3 regions of the Lactococcus formosensis genome follow, and region 3 is predicted to be linked to each of the others. Evidence: riboswitches for the same ligand, from Rfam matches in the RefSeq annotation. Region 3 holds a riboswitch; each other region holds the start of a gene.
What was found. A riboswitch is a leader RNA that binds a small molecule or an ion and turns the genes downstream of it on or off. The one in region 3 is predicted to bind lysine.

Region 1 (4,290 bases), 380 kb from region 3:
GCTGTAACCACTTTACGTTGGTTTTTAGCTGAAGTACCAGTTACGCGACGTGGCAAGATTTTACCACGTTCTGAGATAAAACGTTTCAAGAGTTCAGTGTCTTTGTAATCAACAACTTCGATTTTGTTAGCTGCGATAAAGTCAACTTTTTTACGGCGTTTGAAGCCACCACGTTTTTGAAAAGCCATAGTGTGTTTCTCCTTATATTATTGTAAGATGTTGTTGAGTAGAAAAGTCAATACGGATACCGCTTTTATACTCAACGAATAGGGCTCAGATAGACTGCCTTGTACAGCTGCCTTACTTATTAGAATGGAAGATCATCATCTGAGATTTCCATTGGTAAGCCACCAAACGGATCTGCATCACGACCAAAATCAGGTGTTGAATTGCCTGCTGAGCTGTTAGAGCCAGCAAAAGGACGATTTTGTGATTGTTGTTGCTGTGGTGCAGAATATGAACCAGAGCCACCTTCACGTGCAGCACGACTTTCAAGCATTTGGAAGTTATCAGCCAATACCTCAGTCACGTAAACACGTTGACCTTCTTTGTTCTCATAATTTCGTACTTGAATACTACCTGTTACACCAATCAAGGCACCTTTTTTAGCCCAATTTGCCAAGTTTTCAGCAGATTGGCGCCAGATGACACAGTTAATGAAATCAGCTTCACGCTCGCCTTGCGCGTTTTTAAAACGACGGTTAACAGCAATCGTAAATGTAGCAACCGCAGTATTTTGCGGTGTGTATCGCAGTTCAGGGTCACGCACGACGCGTCCAACCAAAACAACATTATTAATCATGATGTTTCTCCTTTAAATTTGTCCAGCTAAACTAGAATTAAGCTTCTACTTTAGTGATCATATGACGAAGAATATCGCCGTTAATCTTAGCAAGACGGTCAAATTCGCTCAAAGCTTCTGAATCAGTAGCAGCTTCAAGAGTTACGATGTGGTAGATACCTTCGCGGAAGTCTTGAATTTCGTAAGCGAGTTTGCGTGTTTCCCAGTCTTTAGACTCAAGATTAGCAGCACCGTTGTCAGTCAAGATACTATCGAAACGTTCAACGAGGGCTTTCTTTGCTTCTTCTTCAATGTTTGGACGAATAATATAAAGAATTTCGTATTTTGTCATTGATTTTTCCTCCTTTTGGACTAATGACACAGGTTGGAGCCTGTGTAAGTTATGAGTTTTACTCACGAGTATATATTCTATCAGATTTAACTACTTTTTGCAAGTTGATTTATCTTGCTTTGTGGTTTTATAAAATAAAAAATAACCCTCTGACTCTGCAGAAGATTTCTCAATGTTTTTATTTACTAAGCTACTACGTCAAGCACATTAGCTGGAATGTAGCGATACTGACCTTCTTTCGATTGATAATAGCCAAGCTTCTTCACTATAAAGTGTAACTTACAACGACTATCAAAGCGCTGATATAAGTGGGAAATCTCCCCTTGCTGGCTACGGGTTACGCATACAATTTTTTCTCCCGCGTAAGTTGGAGATACATATTTTGGGGTAAACGTCATAGAAAACCACCTCCAGATATAGTTGAGATGAAAACGCAATCATCTCTTCTTACATTATAACTCTTTTTAAGCTCTAAAACAAATGTCTAGATTTTCTTAAGGACGATACAAATCATTAAAAACTCTGTGTTTTTAAACATCGAATTGCATAATTATTCATCTTAGCTAGGCTCCTCCTTGACATCCCTCCTAAATTAATCTAAAATATTCATAAATACTTAATAAACGATAGAGGTCGCAACCAATAATAAGCTAAGCAGAGCTAGAGCATGCTGAGAAGTTTAGCCCAGGAGCGGTTGCCGAAAGAAAAGTTATGCTCACTAACTTTTCTTGGTTTAACAGGAAACACCTGTTAAACTGTCGTGATCTAATCCTAGACACGATGCGCTATTCGGATGAAAGATCTTTCTGACGTTTAGCAATCTCTAAGGGATTGCTTTTTGTATTAATATTTATAAATTTAGGAGAGAAGTAATGGATAATACTTCAAATAATGAGGGAACGCCATCCACGCAAGTTAAACGTGGTCTCAAACACCGTCACTTAACAATGATAGCTTTAGGAGGAACGATTGGTACCGGGTTATTTGTTGCATCAGGTGCAACAATTTCTCAAGCTGGACCTCTGGGCGCCTTAGTAGCCTATATCGCTATTGGCCTCATGGTTTTCTTCCTTATGACGTCTTTAGGTGAAATGGCATCTTATCTTCCAGTGTCTGGCTCTTTTGCATCATTTGCCGACCGTTATGTGGATAAAGCTTTTGGTTTCGCGATGGGTTGGAATTATTGGTTTAACTCAGCAATTACTGTGGCGGTTGAGGCTGCTACAGTTGGTGTCATTATGCAATTTTGGTTGCCCCATGTGCCTACATGGATATGGTCAACTATCGTAATTGCGCTTATCCTCTTGGTTAATCTTATTTCAGCTAAGGCTTATGGTGAAGCAGAATTTTGGATGGCGACAATTAAAGTCATCGCTGTTATCGCCTTTATCGTGATTGGTCTCGCAACAATTTTTGGAATTATGAGTTATAAGCCAGATGTGGCACGCAATCTTTCTGCTGGAGGAAATCATGGTTTTGTCGGTGGTATTGGAGGTATGATTGCTGTCTTCATGATTGCAGGCTTCTCTTTCCAAGGTACTGAAATCGTTGGTATTGCAGCCGGTAAATCAGAAAATCCTGAGAAAAATGTTCCCTCAGCGATTAAACAAGTCTTTTGGCGGATTATTATTTTCTATTTCCTCTCAATATTCGTAATCGGTGCCTTGGTTTACTATAAAGACCCAAGTCTTCTCCGTGCAGCAACACAAAGTGATATTACTGTTTCTCCATTTACCTTGGTATTTGAACGTGCTGGCTTAGCTGCTGCTGCATCCGTTATGAATGCGGTCATCTTAACCTCTGTTATTTCATCTGCCAATTCTTGGTTATATGCTGCTTCTCGCATGCTTTTTGGTATGGCGAAAGAGGGCCATGCACCGAAAATCTTCGCTAAAACAAATACAAGCAACGGTGTACCAATTTATGCAATTTTAGCGACTGTTGCCATTGGGCTATTGGCCTTCTTGACAAGTATCTTTGGTACTGAGATTTATTTCTATTTAGTCGCTGCTTCCGGTTTGTCTGGTTTCTTGGCTTGGATTGGAATTGCTATCTGTCATTTCCGCTTCCGCCGTGCTTTTATTAAACAAGGTCATAAACTTTCTGAGTTAGGCTACCATGCCAAATGGTTCCCTATTGGGCCAATCATCGCTCTTATTCTTTCAATCATTATCGTTATCGGGCAAATTACTACCGTAACGATGAATGCGCAAAGCATCATTACGACCTACCTTGCTTTACCTCTCTTCTTGATTTTATATTTCTCTTACAAAATCGTGAAGAAAACAAAACTCATTCCTCTTGAAGAAGTTGATTTAAGCCGTGATATTGATTAAAAAAAAAAACGCCATGAGGCGTTTTTTTAATCGTTTATTACTTTCACTTTTTCTCCAAAAAATTCTTTTGCTTTACTTACAAGAACTTCTTTTTCTTCAGATTCTGGCTCAGATTCGGTATCTTTTGTAACATGTTGTCCTCCTTTTTTGAGGCTTAAAACATACTCTTGACGTAAAGCTTGCCAATCTTGCTCTGCTAAAGCAATAATCTCTGGAGAAAATCCCAATATTGATGACATTAAATTACCAAAAGTTAATTGTAAGTTTTCATTTTCTGTAACGCGCTTTGCTAAATTACCATGAGGAAAAGTAACCACCACAAAATTACTTGAGGCAGCGACAGGTGCTGTATTATTGATTATGGCGCGATCTGAAGGCTTGGTAAAGCTGGAAACTATCTCCGGCCATGCACCAAAAACTGCTTGACGAGCTTCGTTGGTCGCTTCCTTTAGAGCTTTAAAAACTAACTCTTGGTTTACAGTATACTTTTCGGTCACTGCTTTCGTTTTTACTTGTTGCTTGATTTGAACTTCTTGACTGACGGTAGATACTACAGTCTGACTTCCTGTTTCTGCCAACTTAGCTTTTAGCGCTGCAACTTCTGCTTTTAATGCCTGAAGTTCATCGTTTAAACTTTCTGGAACTTCTTTAGCTTCGGCAGAAGGATAAGCCCCTGTATCTACAAGACGCATCGTCATCACATCTGCAGCAATTTTGCTCTGTGTTGTCTCTTTAATAATTTTCAAGGACTCAATTGCAATATTAATCCATTGGTAAAGACGTGGACGTGGGATTTCATTGTTTTCCTTTAAAAGTAAATC
Region 2 (4,290 bases), 890 kb from region 3:
ATGCTTTCTTTATCATTGGGTTATCATAACGAATACCTGGATTTTTTACCATAAAATCAAAATCTTCGTCTAAAAGTTCAAGGGGATGGCTACCACAGATAACTTCAATGCCTTCTTCCAAAAGGGCTTGTGCGGCAGGGTTTTCTTCAAAAGCCTTTCCGTCATTTACAGTTACGTGTGCACCTAGAGTATGAAGCAAGCGGGCTGCAGCTTCTCCTGATTTTGCTAATCCAAGGATGAGTACTTTTTTTTCTTCAAAAGTTTTGATTTTTTTCATTGTTCCTATTCTTTCTACTTCCCTCTATTTTACCGCTATTTACCTATTTTTTCAATATAGAGTTTGTATTTGAAAGTTTTACTATGAAAATAAGATATCTTTTGCAAAGAAAAAAGAGCAAGTTTATGCTCTCTTTATTTAAGCTTTCAAGAAGCGTGAAAGAAATGCACGCGTCCGTTCTTCTTTCGGAGCTCCGAAGATTTCTGCTGGTCGTCCTTCTTCAGCGATAACCCCTTTATCCATGAAAATTACACGATCACTTACATCACGCGCGAATTCCATTTCATGAGTGACGATAACCATTGTTAAGCCTGTTTCAGCCAGTCCTTTCATTGTCTGTAAGACTTCGCCTACCATTTCAGGATCAAGTGCTGAAGTCGGCTCGTCAAATAAAATCACGTCTGGATTCATGGAAATCGCACGAGCAATTGCCACACGTTGTTTTTGTCCGCCGGAGAGTTGTGCAGGTTTGGCATTAGCAAAGCTTGCCATCCCCACTTTTTCTAGATTGTCGAGTGCAACAGATCGAGCTTCTTCCTGGCTTTTTTTCAATACTGTAACTTGCCCAGCCATAACATTTTCGATAACATTCATATTGTTAAACAAGTTGAAACTTTGGAACACCATACCAAGATGCGTGCGATACTTTGGAATATCAAAGCCTTTTTCTAAAACATTTTCACCTTTATAAATTATTTCTCCACCAGAAGGTTTCTCCAATAAATTAATCGAACGAAGTAATGTTGATTTACCACTTCCAGATGAGCCAATAATCGAAATAACTTCGCCCTGATTTACCGTCAAGTGAATATCTTTCAACACTTCATTACTACCAAATGATTTTTTTAAATGATTGATTTCTAAGATTGCTGTCATTTAAGCGTCCCCCGGTTCTTGTACTTGCATTTGATTTTGGATTGGGACATATGCATCTGGTCCATCCATTTTTCTTTCTACGAAGCGTAGAATACGTGTCACTGTAAATGTTAAGACAAAGTAAATTGCACAGATTACAGCAAAGGTTTGGAAATACATAAAGTTTTGTTGCGCCACTGTTGTCCCTTGGAAAAAGAGCTCTGTTACTGAAATTACAGACAAGACTGATGTATCTTTAATATTAATGACAAATTCATTTCCTGTTGCGGGAAGAATATTTCGTAAGACTTGTGGCAGAACAACTTTACGCATAGTTTGTCCATGAGTCATACCAATAGCTTGTGCAGCTTCGAATTGCCCTTGATCAACAGAGAAAATTCCGCCCCGTACAATCTCAGACATATAAGCACCCGTATTGATGGACACAATAATGAGTGCAGCTAAAGTCCGATCTAAGCTCAATCCGAAAGCTAGAGCGGTTCCGTAGTAAAGCACCATTGCTTGAACAATCATTGGTGTTCCACGGAAAATTTCAATATAAGCTGAAATGAACCAGCCAAATACTTTATGTAAAAAGGCTAAAAATTTATTACTGATTTCTGGAATAGTACGATAAACACCAATAAGAAGACCTAATATCGTACCAATAATCGTACCAATCAGAGAGATGAATAAAGTCATCCCTGTACCATTAAGAAACTGTTTACCGTTATCTCTTACAATACTGATAATTTGATCATACCAAGCGCCTTGTGTTTTGGCTTCTGGCTGGGCAGCAATCATTTCATCCATCAGATCTTTTTGATCTTGAGGCGTAAAACTTGTCAAAAAGCTGTTAATCACAGGCAAGTTGGGGTCATTTTTACGTAAACCTACTGCGACTGTTGTATCATCAGAGTTTGTAACAAAACCTTTTCCTTCGCTAAATTCAATCATTTTGAAGTCTGGGTTTGCTTTTTCTGCTGTCACTCCTTCTGGACGTTCAGCCACATAACCATCGATAGCTCCACTCTGTAAAGCCACTCGCATGCTTGAAAAATCTTTCATTGCTGTTTGCTTATTAACACTTTCAATCTGGTCAATCATGTTATAGTGGAAAGTCCCCAGCTGGGCAGTAATTTTTGCACCAGAGAAGTCTGCTAAGCTCGATGCTTGAGCAAAGGGGCCGCCACTTTTGACCATCATTACAAGGTTAGATGTATAATACGGCTCTGAAAAGGCAATTTGTTCTCTGCGTTCAGCAGTTGGTGACATCCCTGCGATAATGCCATCAATCTTCCCAGATTTCAGTGCAGGAAGCAAACCATCCCAGCTTGATTTTACAATCACCAATTCTTTATTTAACTTGTCTGCAAGTTTTTTTGCTACTTGTACATCGTAACCATTTGCCCATTGACCATCCACACCATCAATAGGGACAGCACCGTTGCTATCATCATATTGTGTCCAGTTAAAAGGGGCATACGCAGCCTCCATTCCGACACGGAACTGATCTGCACTCACTTTTGAACTCCCGATAAATAATGCCGTAAACAACGTCGCGACAAGTAAGAATAAGTTTTTTCTTCTCATAATACTCTCTCTTTCATTTTTCCAAATAAAAAGCAACCTTTACACAGAGAGGTTGCTAAACGTTGTACGTGATTCATATTATCAGTAAGTAACGAATAGCACTCCGCAAAACTGCGACAGTTCAGCAAGTATCCCTTGCTGCCCCAACGAACTCACCTGGACGAGTGAATTCATTTCGGCAATGTCTCCTCCGTTTTACTTCAACGCTTGTCCAGCTCAGTAAAACTTCCTATTCATTGCGACCTCTATCATTTTATTTGTATATTGTAATTTAAATCTTAACCTTTTTTTAAATGAATGTCAACAATTTTCTCTAATTATCAAAAAACTCGAAAAATAAGAGCAAGATTAAAAGCCTAACAAGTACTTTTAGATACTCACTAGACTTTTTAAGTTTATTTAATCTTAGGAATTTTTAAAGTAAATTTTGAACCCTCTCCTACAACGGAAGTCACGCTAACATCTCCCTCATAGTTCTCCACTATACGTTGAATAATAGATAGCCCAAGCCCAGTTCCTCCTATATCTCGATTTCGTGCTTTATCCGCACGGAAGAAACGTTCAAATACATGTTTTAAATCTTCTTGGCTAATACCATAACCACGGTCCTCCACAGTTGTAATGATATATTCATCATCTTCTTCAAGATGTATCTGGACTTCTTGACGATCTTCAGGCGAGTATTTTATCGCATTATCAATCAATATTTTCAAACCTTGCTCATAATGGTTGGGATATATATGTGCTAATCTTCCTGATGGCAAGTCATTTTCAACAGTTAACTTTAAATCAGGATGGATGAGTAGAAAATTTTTCTTAAGAAAATTCGAAACTTCTGTTGGATCACAGATTAGGTCTTCATCTTGAAAATCAATGCTTTCAAGACGCGCCAATGCGAGCATCTCTTCCAACATCGTTCTCATCGTACTAACTTCTTCTATACTGGCCTGTAAAGACTCCTCAAGCACTTCAGGATCATTTTTCCCCCAACGATTCAAGAGATTCAAATGCCCATCCAAAACTGCAAGTGGCGTCCGTAACTCATGACTGACATCGGAAACAAAACGTTTCTGCTGATCAACGTAATCATTAAGCTTGATCATCATATCATTATAAACTGTTGCAAGTTCCTCAATTTCATCCCCCGTCTGAATAACGACAGGTTTGAAATCTGCCTTCAAATTATTGGCACGTGTAGTGATTGCATCGTGCAAATGTTCCAAAGGCTTGATATAGCGACTCGCCATAAAGTAACCAACAAACTGAGCTATAAAGAGAGCTATAATTTCTAAGATAATCAAGGCAACAAGTAGCTTTGTACGCACACTATAATAATAGCTCATATCATAAAAAGCCTGTACATAGCCGATCAGTTCACCCGTTTTTTTGGAGTGCACAGGTCGCTCCACCAAATAACCAGAATATTCGCCAAATGTACGTACAGCTTGCGATGAATTACCCACATCTTTCCTTAGAGGAAAACCATACGAATTGGTCGAGTAAATCAGGTTCTCACCTACATCGAAGACATAAAAGGACTTTCTTGAACCAATCATACTTCCTAG
Region 3 (4,290 bases):
ACTGCTTGTGCTGTGTTATTACTTCCTGCTCCAACATTGATATGAACACGTCCAGCAACCTGTTTAACTACAAACTCAACGATTGCTTTTTTCTCCTCAAAGCTAATCGTCGGTGCTTCTCCTGTTGTGCCTAAAATAGAAATAGCCGCACTTCCATGGCTAATCTGAAATTCAATCAGCTCAGCTAATTTTTCAAAATTTATAGAATTATCATCATTAAAGGGCGTGATGAGCGCCACAATTGAACCTTTAAGCATTATTTTCTCCTGTAGATATATTTCAGAAACCTTTGACGAGTGTTGCGATAGAAGAAAAGGAAACTACTCATCGTATAATTTTCTTTCTCTTGAAAAACATCTTCTCTTCGCCTTGTTCTTACTCCACTCCTTTAATTTGTATCCAAATATTATTTATGATTTTATCAGTGGTTAGAAGTAAAAGCTGTTACAAGCATTTACCAGCTAATTTTCGGTTAGATTTCAAACTCAAAGCCATCCAATGTTGCAAAATAGTCTTCAGGTCGCTCTGCCCGTCGAATCATACGCGTGCTCCCATCTTGCTGAAGCAATAATTCGGCACTTCGTAATTTTGCATTATACTGATATCCCATCGAAAAACCATGCGCACCTGTGTCATGAATGACTAATAGGTCTCCCTCATCAATCACAGGAAGTTCGCGCTGCCTGGCAAATTTATCATTGTTTTCACATAATGAACCAGTCACGTCAACAATTTCTTTCACTTTATCTTCCTCCTTTCCTATAACAGTAATATGATGATAAGCATCATAAAATGCTGGTCTCATCAGATTAACTGCGCTCGCATCCACACCAATATACGTCCGATAGGTTTGCTTTCTATGCAAGACACGTGTGACCAGTAAGCCATGAGGCGCCAACATAAAGCGTCCCAGTTCCGTATAAATTTTGACTTCTCCTAGGCCATTGGCAGTTAGAACTTCATCATAAACACGATGTACTCCTTCGCCAATGACAGCAATATCGTTAGGAGCTTCATCCGGACGATAATTAACGCCGATACCACCAGAAAGATTTATAAAATCAAGAGAAACGCCTGTTTTTTCACGAATTTCAAGTGCTAATTCAAATAATTGCTGTGCTAATTTTGGATAATATTCATTTGTCACAGTATTTGAAGCCAAAAAGCTATGCATTCCAAATTTCTTCACACCCAACTTTTGCAAATCTCTAATTCCCTGAATCAGTTGGGCTTTTGTCATTCCAAATTTTGATTCTTCAGGATTATCCATAATTTTGGTACCCATTGTAAAAACTCCACCAGGGTTATAGCGTAAGCTCATTGTTTCGGGAAATTCAAATCCTGCCAATGTGGATAAAAATTCAATATGGTTGTATGCATCAATATTAATCGTAGCCCCTAGCTTTTTGGCTAATAAAAATTCTTCAGCTGGAGTGTCATTTGATGAAAACATTATTTCAGAATTATCAAAACCACATTTATTTGCCAGTATAAGCTCAACATAACTCGCGCAATCAGCTCCACAACCTTCTTCTTGCAAAATTTTCAAAATTGCAGGCGTTGGTGTAGCTTTTACCGCAAAGAATTCTTTGAAACCTTTATTCCAAGAAAATGCTGTGTTTAGCGCTCTTGCTTTTTCACGAATTCCGTGCTCGTCATACAAATGAAATGGTGTCGGAAATTCTGCAGTAATTTTATCTAATTGATCTTTAGTAATAAATGGTACTTTCATTTCATGCTCCTGTGGACTTGCTATGCAAATCTTTATCTGAAGATTTCGGTAGTTTCAATGCTATGGAGGCTTGTCAAAAATTGTAACTGAAAGAAGGAAGATTTTACTTTTAGTCTACCAAATGATATTTTTCCCCATCTCAATCTTTAACTCTGTCTCCAGTGCCCTTTGACCACTGATATAATGAGTTTTGATGTAAGAAGCAGAGTTTTTCTTATTCGTTGACTCGCTAAAACATTATTCTATCGTTGTCGCGCTTCAACCTACAAACTCACATCGTATAAAAACAAAAGGCACTTGTAAGTACAAGCGCCTTTTATGTCGTCATGAAAATAGAGTAAAAAAAGAATTCTATATTATTCGGTTCGATCACTTAGCGCCAGACTTATTCAAGTCCGAGTGGTATAGGTGTTTCCTATACCCCCACGCTAGCCAGATGCCTCTGTTGCTAACGTTCGGCAATGATTACCTTTCGTACACGGTCGTCGGATGCCTCCTCTCGTGTAGTACTCATTTGCATTGCTACCTCTAATTTATTTTTCACAATTATAATATTTTCAGTATTGTTTGTCAATTGAAAACTTTTCAAATTTTTGGTATTGACTTATTTTTTTCTTTAAAACTGCTTTAAATCAAGGTTTACAAGGTGTATTTTTTCTCTGAACTTCTGAACCTCCAAAATATTTTGCAACATTGTTTTGTGAATTTTTAAAATAAAATGCTATAATACAAATTTAAAACGACGAATATACGGAGTTTTTGCTTGAAGCCAACTTTAACTATTGACCTGCGGAGGTGCTATGTATGGATTTATCAAATAAATTTAACACTAATCTTGGAAAAATTGAAATTTCTAAAATTCGTGAATTTGATCAGGAAATCTCCAAAATACCGAATGTTTTGAAATTAACACTTGGTAAACCAGATTTTCCGACACCTGAACATATCAAAAAAGCTGCAATTGATGCGATTGATGCCGATGAAAGTCATTATACTGGCATGCGTGGCCTGATTGAACTCCGTCATGCAGCCAGTCAATTTGTAGCTGAAAAATACAATTTGCATTACGATGCTGAAACAGAAATTTTGACCACAGTTGGTGTCACAGAGGCGATTGCTACTTGTCTCCTTTCAATTATTGAACCTGGCGATAAAGTTCTAATCCCAGCACCTGCTTATCCAGGTTATGCGCCTGTAGTAAGCTTAGCTGGCGGTCAATTGGTCGAGATTGATACCACAACTGATAAATTTGTCTTAACTCCTGAAAAACTTGAACAAGTATTGAACGAAACCGAGAATATCAAGGCTATCATCCTTAATTATCCTTCAAATCCAACGGGCATAACTTACACTCATGCCCAACTTAAAACACTTGCTGAAATCATCAAAAAACATGAAATTTTTGTCCTTTCTGACGAAGTTTATTCTGAAATTAACTATAGCCAACATGTACATACTTCTATTTCGACCTTTTTACGTGATCAAACTTTTGTACTTAATGGCCTTTCAAAATCACATGCGATGACGGGTTGGCGAATGGGGCTGATTTTTGCAGAAAAATACTTGATTGATCAGCTTGTAAAAACACACCAATATCTGGTTACTTCTGCCTCAACACAATCGCAATGGGCAGCAGTTGAAGCTCTGAGTAAAGGAAAAAATGATGCTGAGCTAATGAAAGTCGAATACCTCAAACGGCGGGATTACATTATTGAGAAAATGACTGAACTTGGCTTTGAAATTATCAAGCCAGACGGGGCTTTCTATATTTTTGCCAAAATTCCAGCAGAATATAACAGCAATTCTTTTGAATTTTTATATGATTTTGCAAAGAAAAAACATGTAGCATTCATTCCAGGCTCAGCCTTTGGTCAATATGGTGAAGGTTATGTCCGTTTGTCCTATGCAGCTTCAATGGAAGTGATTGAGATTGCTATGGAGAGATTGAAAGAATATCTTTCGGAATAACTTACTATTATCGTTGTGCTATACTCAGAGTTTATCTTTGCTTTAATGTAAACCTTCTCAAAAAAGACGAGCTTTTTCTCGTCTTTTTTGTTATATATTCACTCTTGTTATTAATCAACGAAAATAGGTTTGGCTTATAAAAAAGAGATAGTTTTAATGTGTAAATCCATATACTTTATTTTTAGGATTATTATGGTCTTTAAGATGTGCCTCTATATGTGATCCCTATAACTCCTACATTACCAATAGTATATCCATCAACATAATCCATAACCTTGTCTAGATTAATTAACATATGGTTTTTGTCCATCGGTACTTCACGCATTTCAATATCCCAATATACACAGAATTTTCCCAACAAACTTGATGCCCAGAAGAATTAACGAGATTTGTTTTTTTAGCCTTAATGTCCAAGCCTAACTTTTCTGCTCGTTTACGCCAAGAGAATTTCATTGCCGCTCCACCCAACATACAAGCTTCTGAAGAACCAATTGTTGATGTTCCCATAAACTGTTCGTTTTCACTTGCATTCCAAAGGTCAGCAATTATATTTACACGACGTTTTTCAATTTCGATTGTTCTTGGGTATT

Region 1: linked by a shared signal. The riboswitch ahead of VNN39_RS03875 (amino acid permease) and the one ahead of VNN39_RS05735 (diaminopimelate decarboxylase) in region 3 are both predicted to bind lysine.
Region 2: linked by a shared signal. The riboswitch ahead of VNN39_RS01370 (ABC transporter permease subunit) and the one ahead of VNN39_RS05735 (diaminopimelate decarboxylase) in region 3 are both predicted to bind lysine.

Annotation. Positions count from the first base shown of each region.
Region 1 is NZ_CP141721.1:784,468-788,757, reverse strand. Features, by position in the region: gene rpsR (30S ribosomal protein S18) at 1-188, opposite strand, end outside; gene ssb (single-stranded DNA-binding protein) at 308-802, opposite strand; gene rpsF (30S ribosomal protein S6) at 840-1,133, opposite strand; lysine riboswitch at 1,753-1,929, shown strand; gene VNN39_RS03875 (amino acid permease) at 2,006-3,469, shown strand; gene dnaX (DNA polymerase III subunit gamma/tau) at 3,496-4,290, opposite strand, start outside.
Region 2 is NZ_CP141721.1:273,854-278,143, forward strand. Features, by position in the region: gene murD (UDP-N-acetylmuramoyl-L-alanine--D-glutamate ligase) at 1-277, opposite strand, end outside; gene VNN39_RS01365 (amino acid ABC transporter ATP-binding protein) at 416-1,153, opposite strand; gene VNN39_RS01370 (ABC transporter permease subunit) at 1,154-2,725, opposite strand; lysine riboswitch at 2,814-2,981, opposite strand; gene VNN39_RS01375 (HAMP domain-containing histidine kinase) at 3,121-4,290, opposite strand, start outside.
Region 3 is NZ_CP141721.1:1,164,834-1,169,123, reverse strand. Features, by position in the region: gene dapA (4-hydroxy-tetrahydrodipicolinate synthase) at 1-257, opposite strand, end outside; gene VNN39_RS05735 (diaminopimelate decarboxylase) at 473-1,732, opposite strand; lysine riboswitch at 2,099-2,271, opposite strand; gene VNN39_RS05730 (pyridoxal phosphate-dependent aminotransferase) at 2,537-3,700, shown strand; partial or broken gene VNN39_RS05725 (pyridoxal-dependent decarboxylase) at 3,909-4,290, opposite strand, start outside.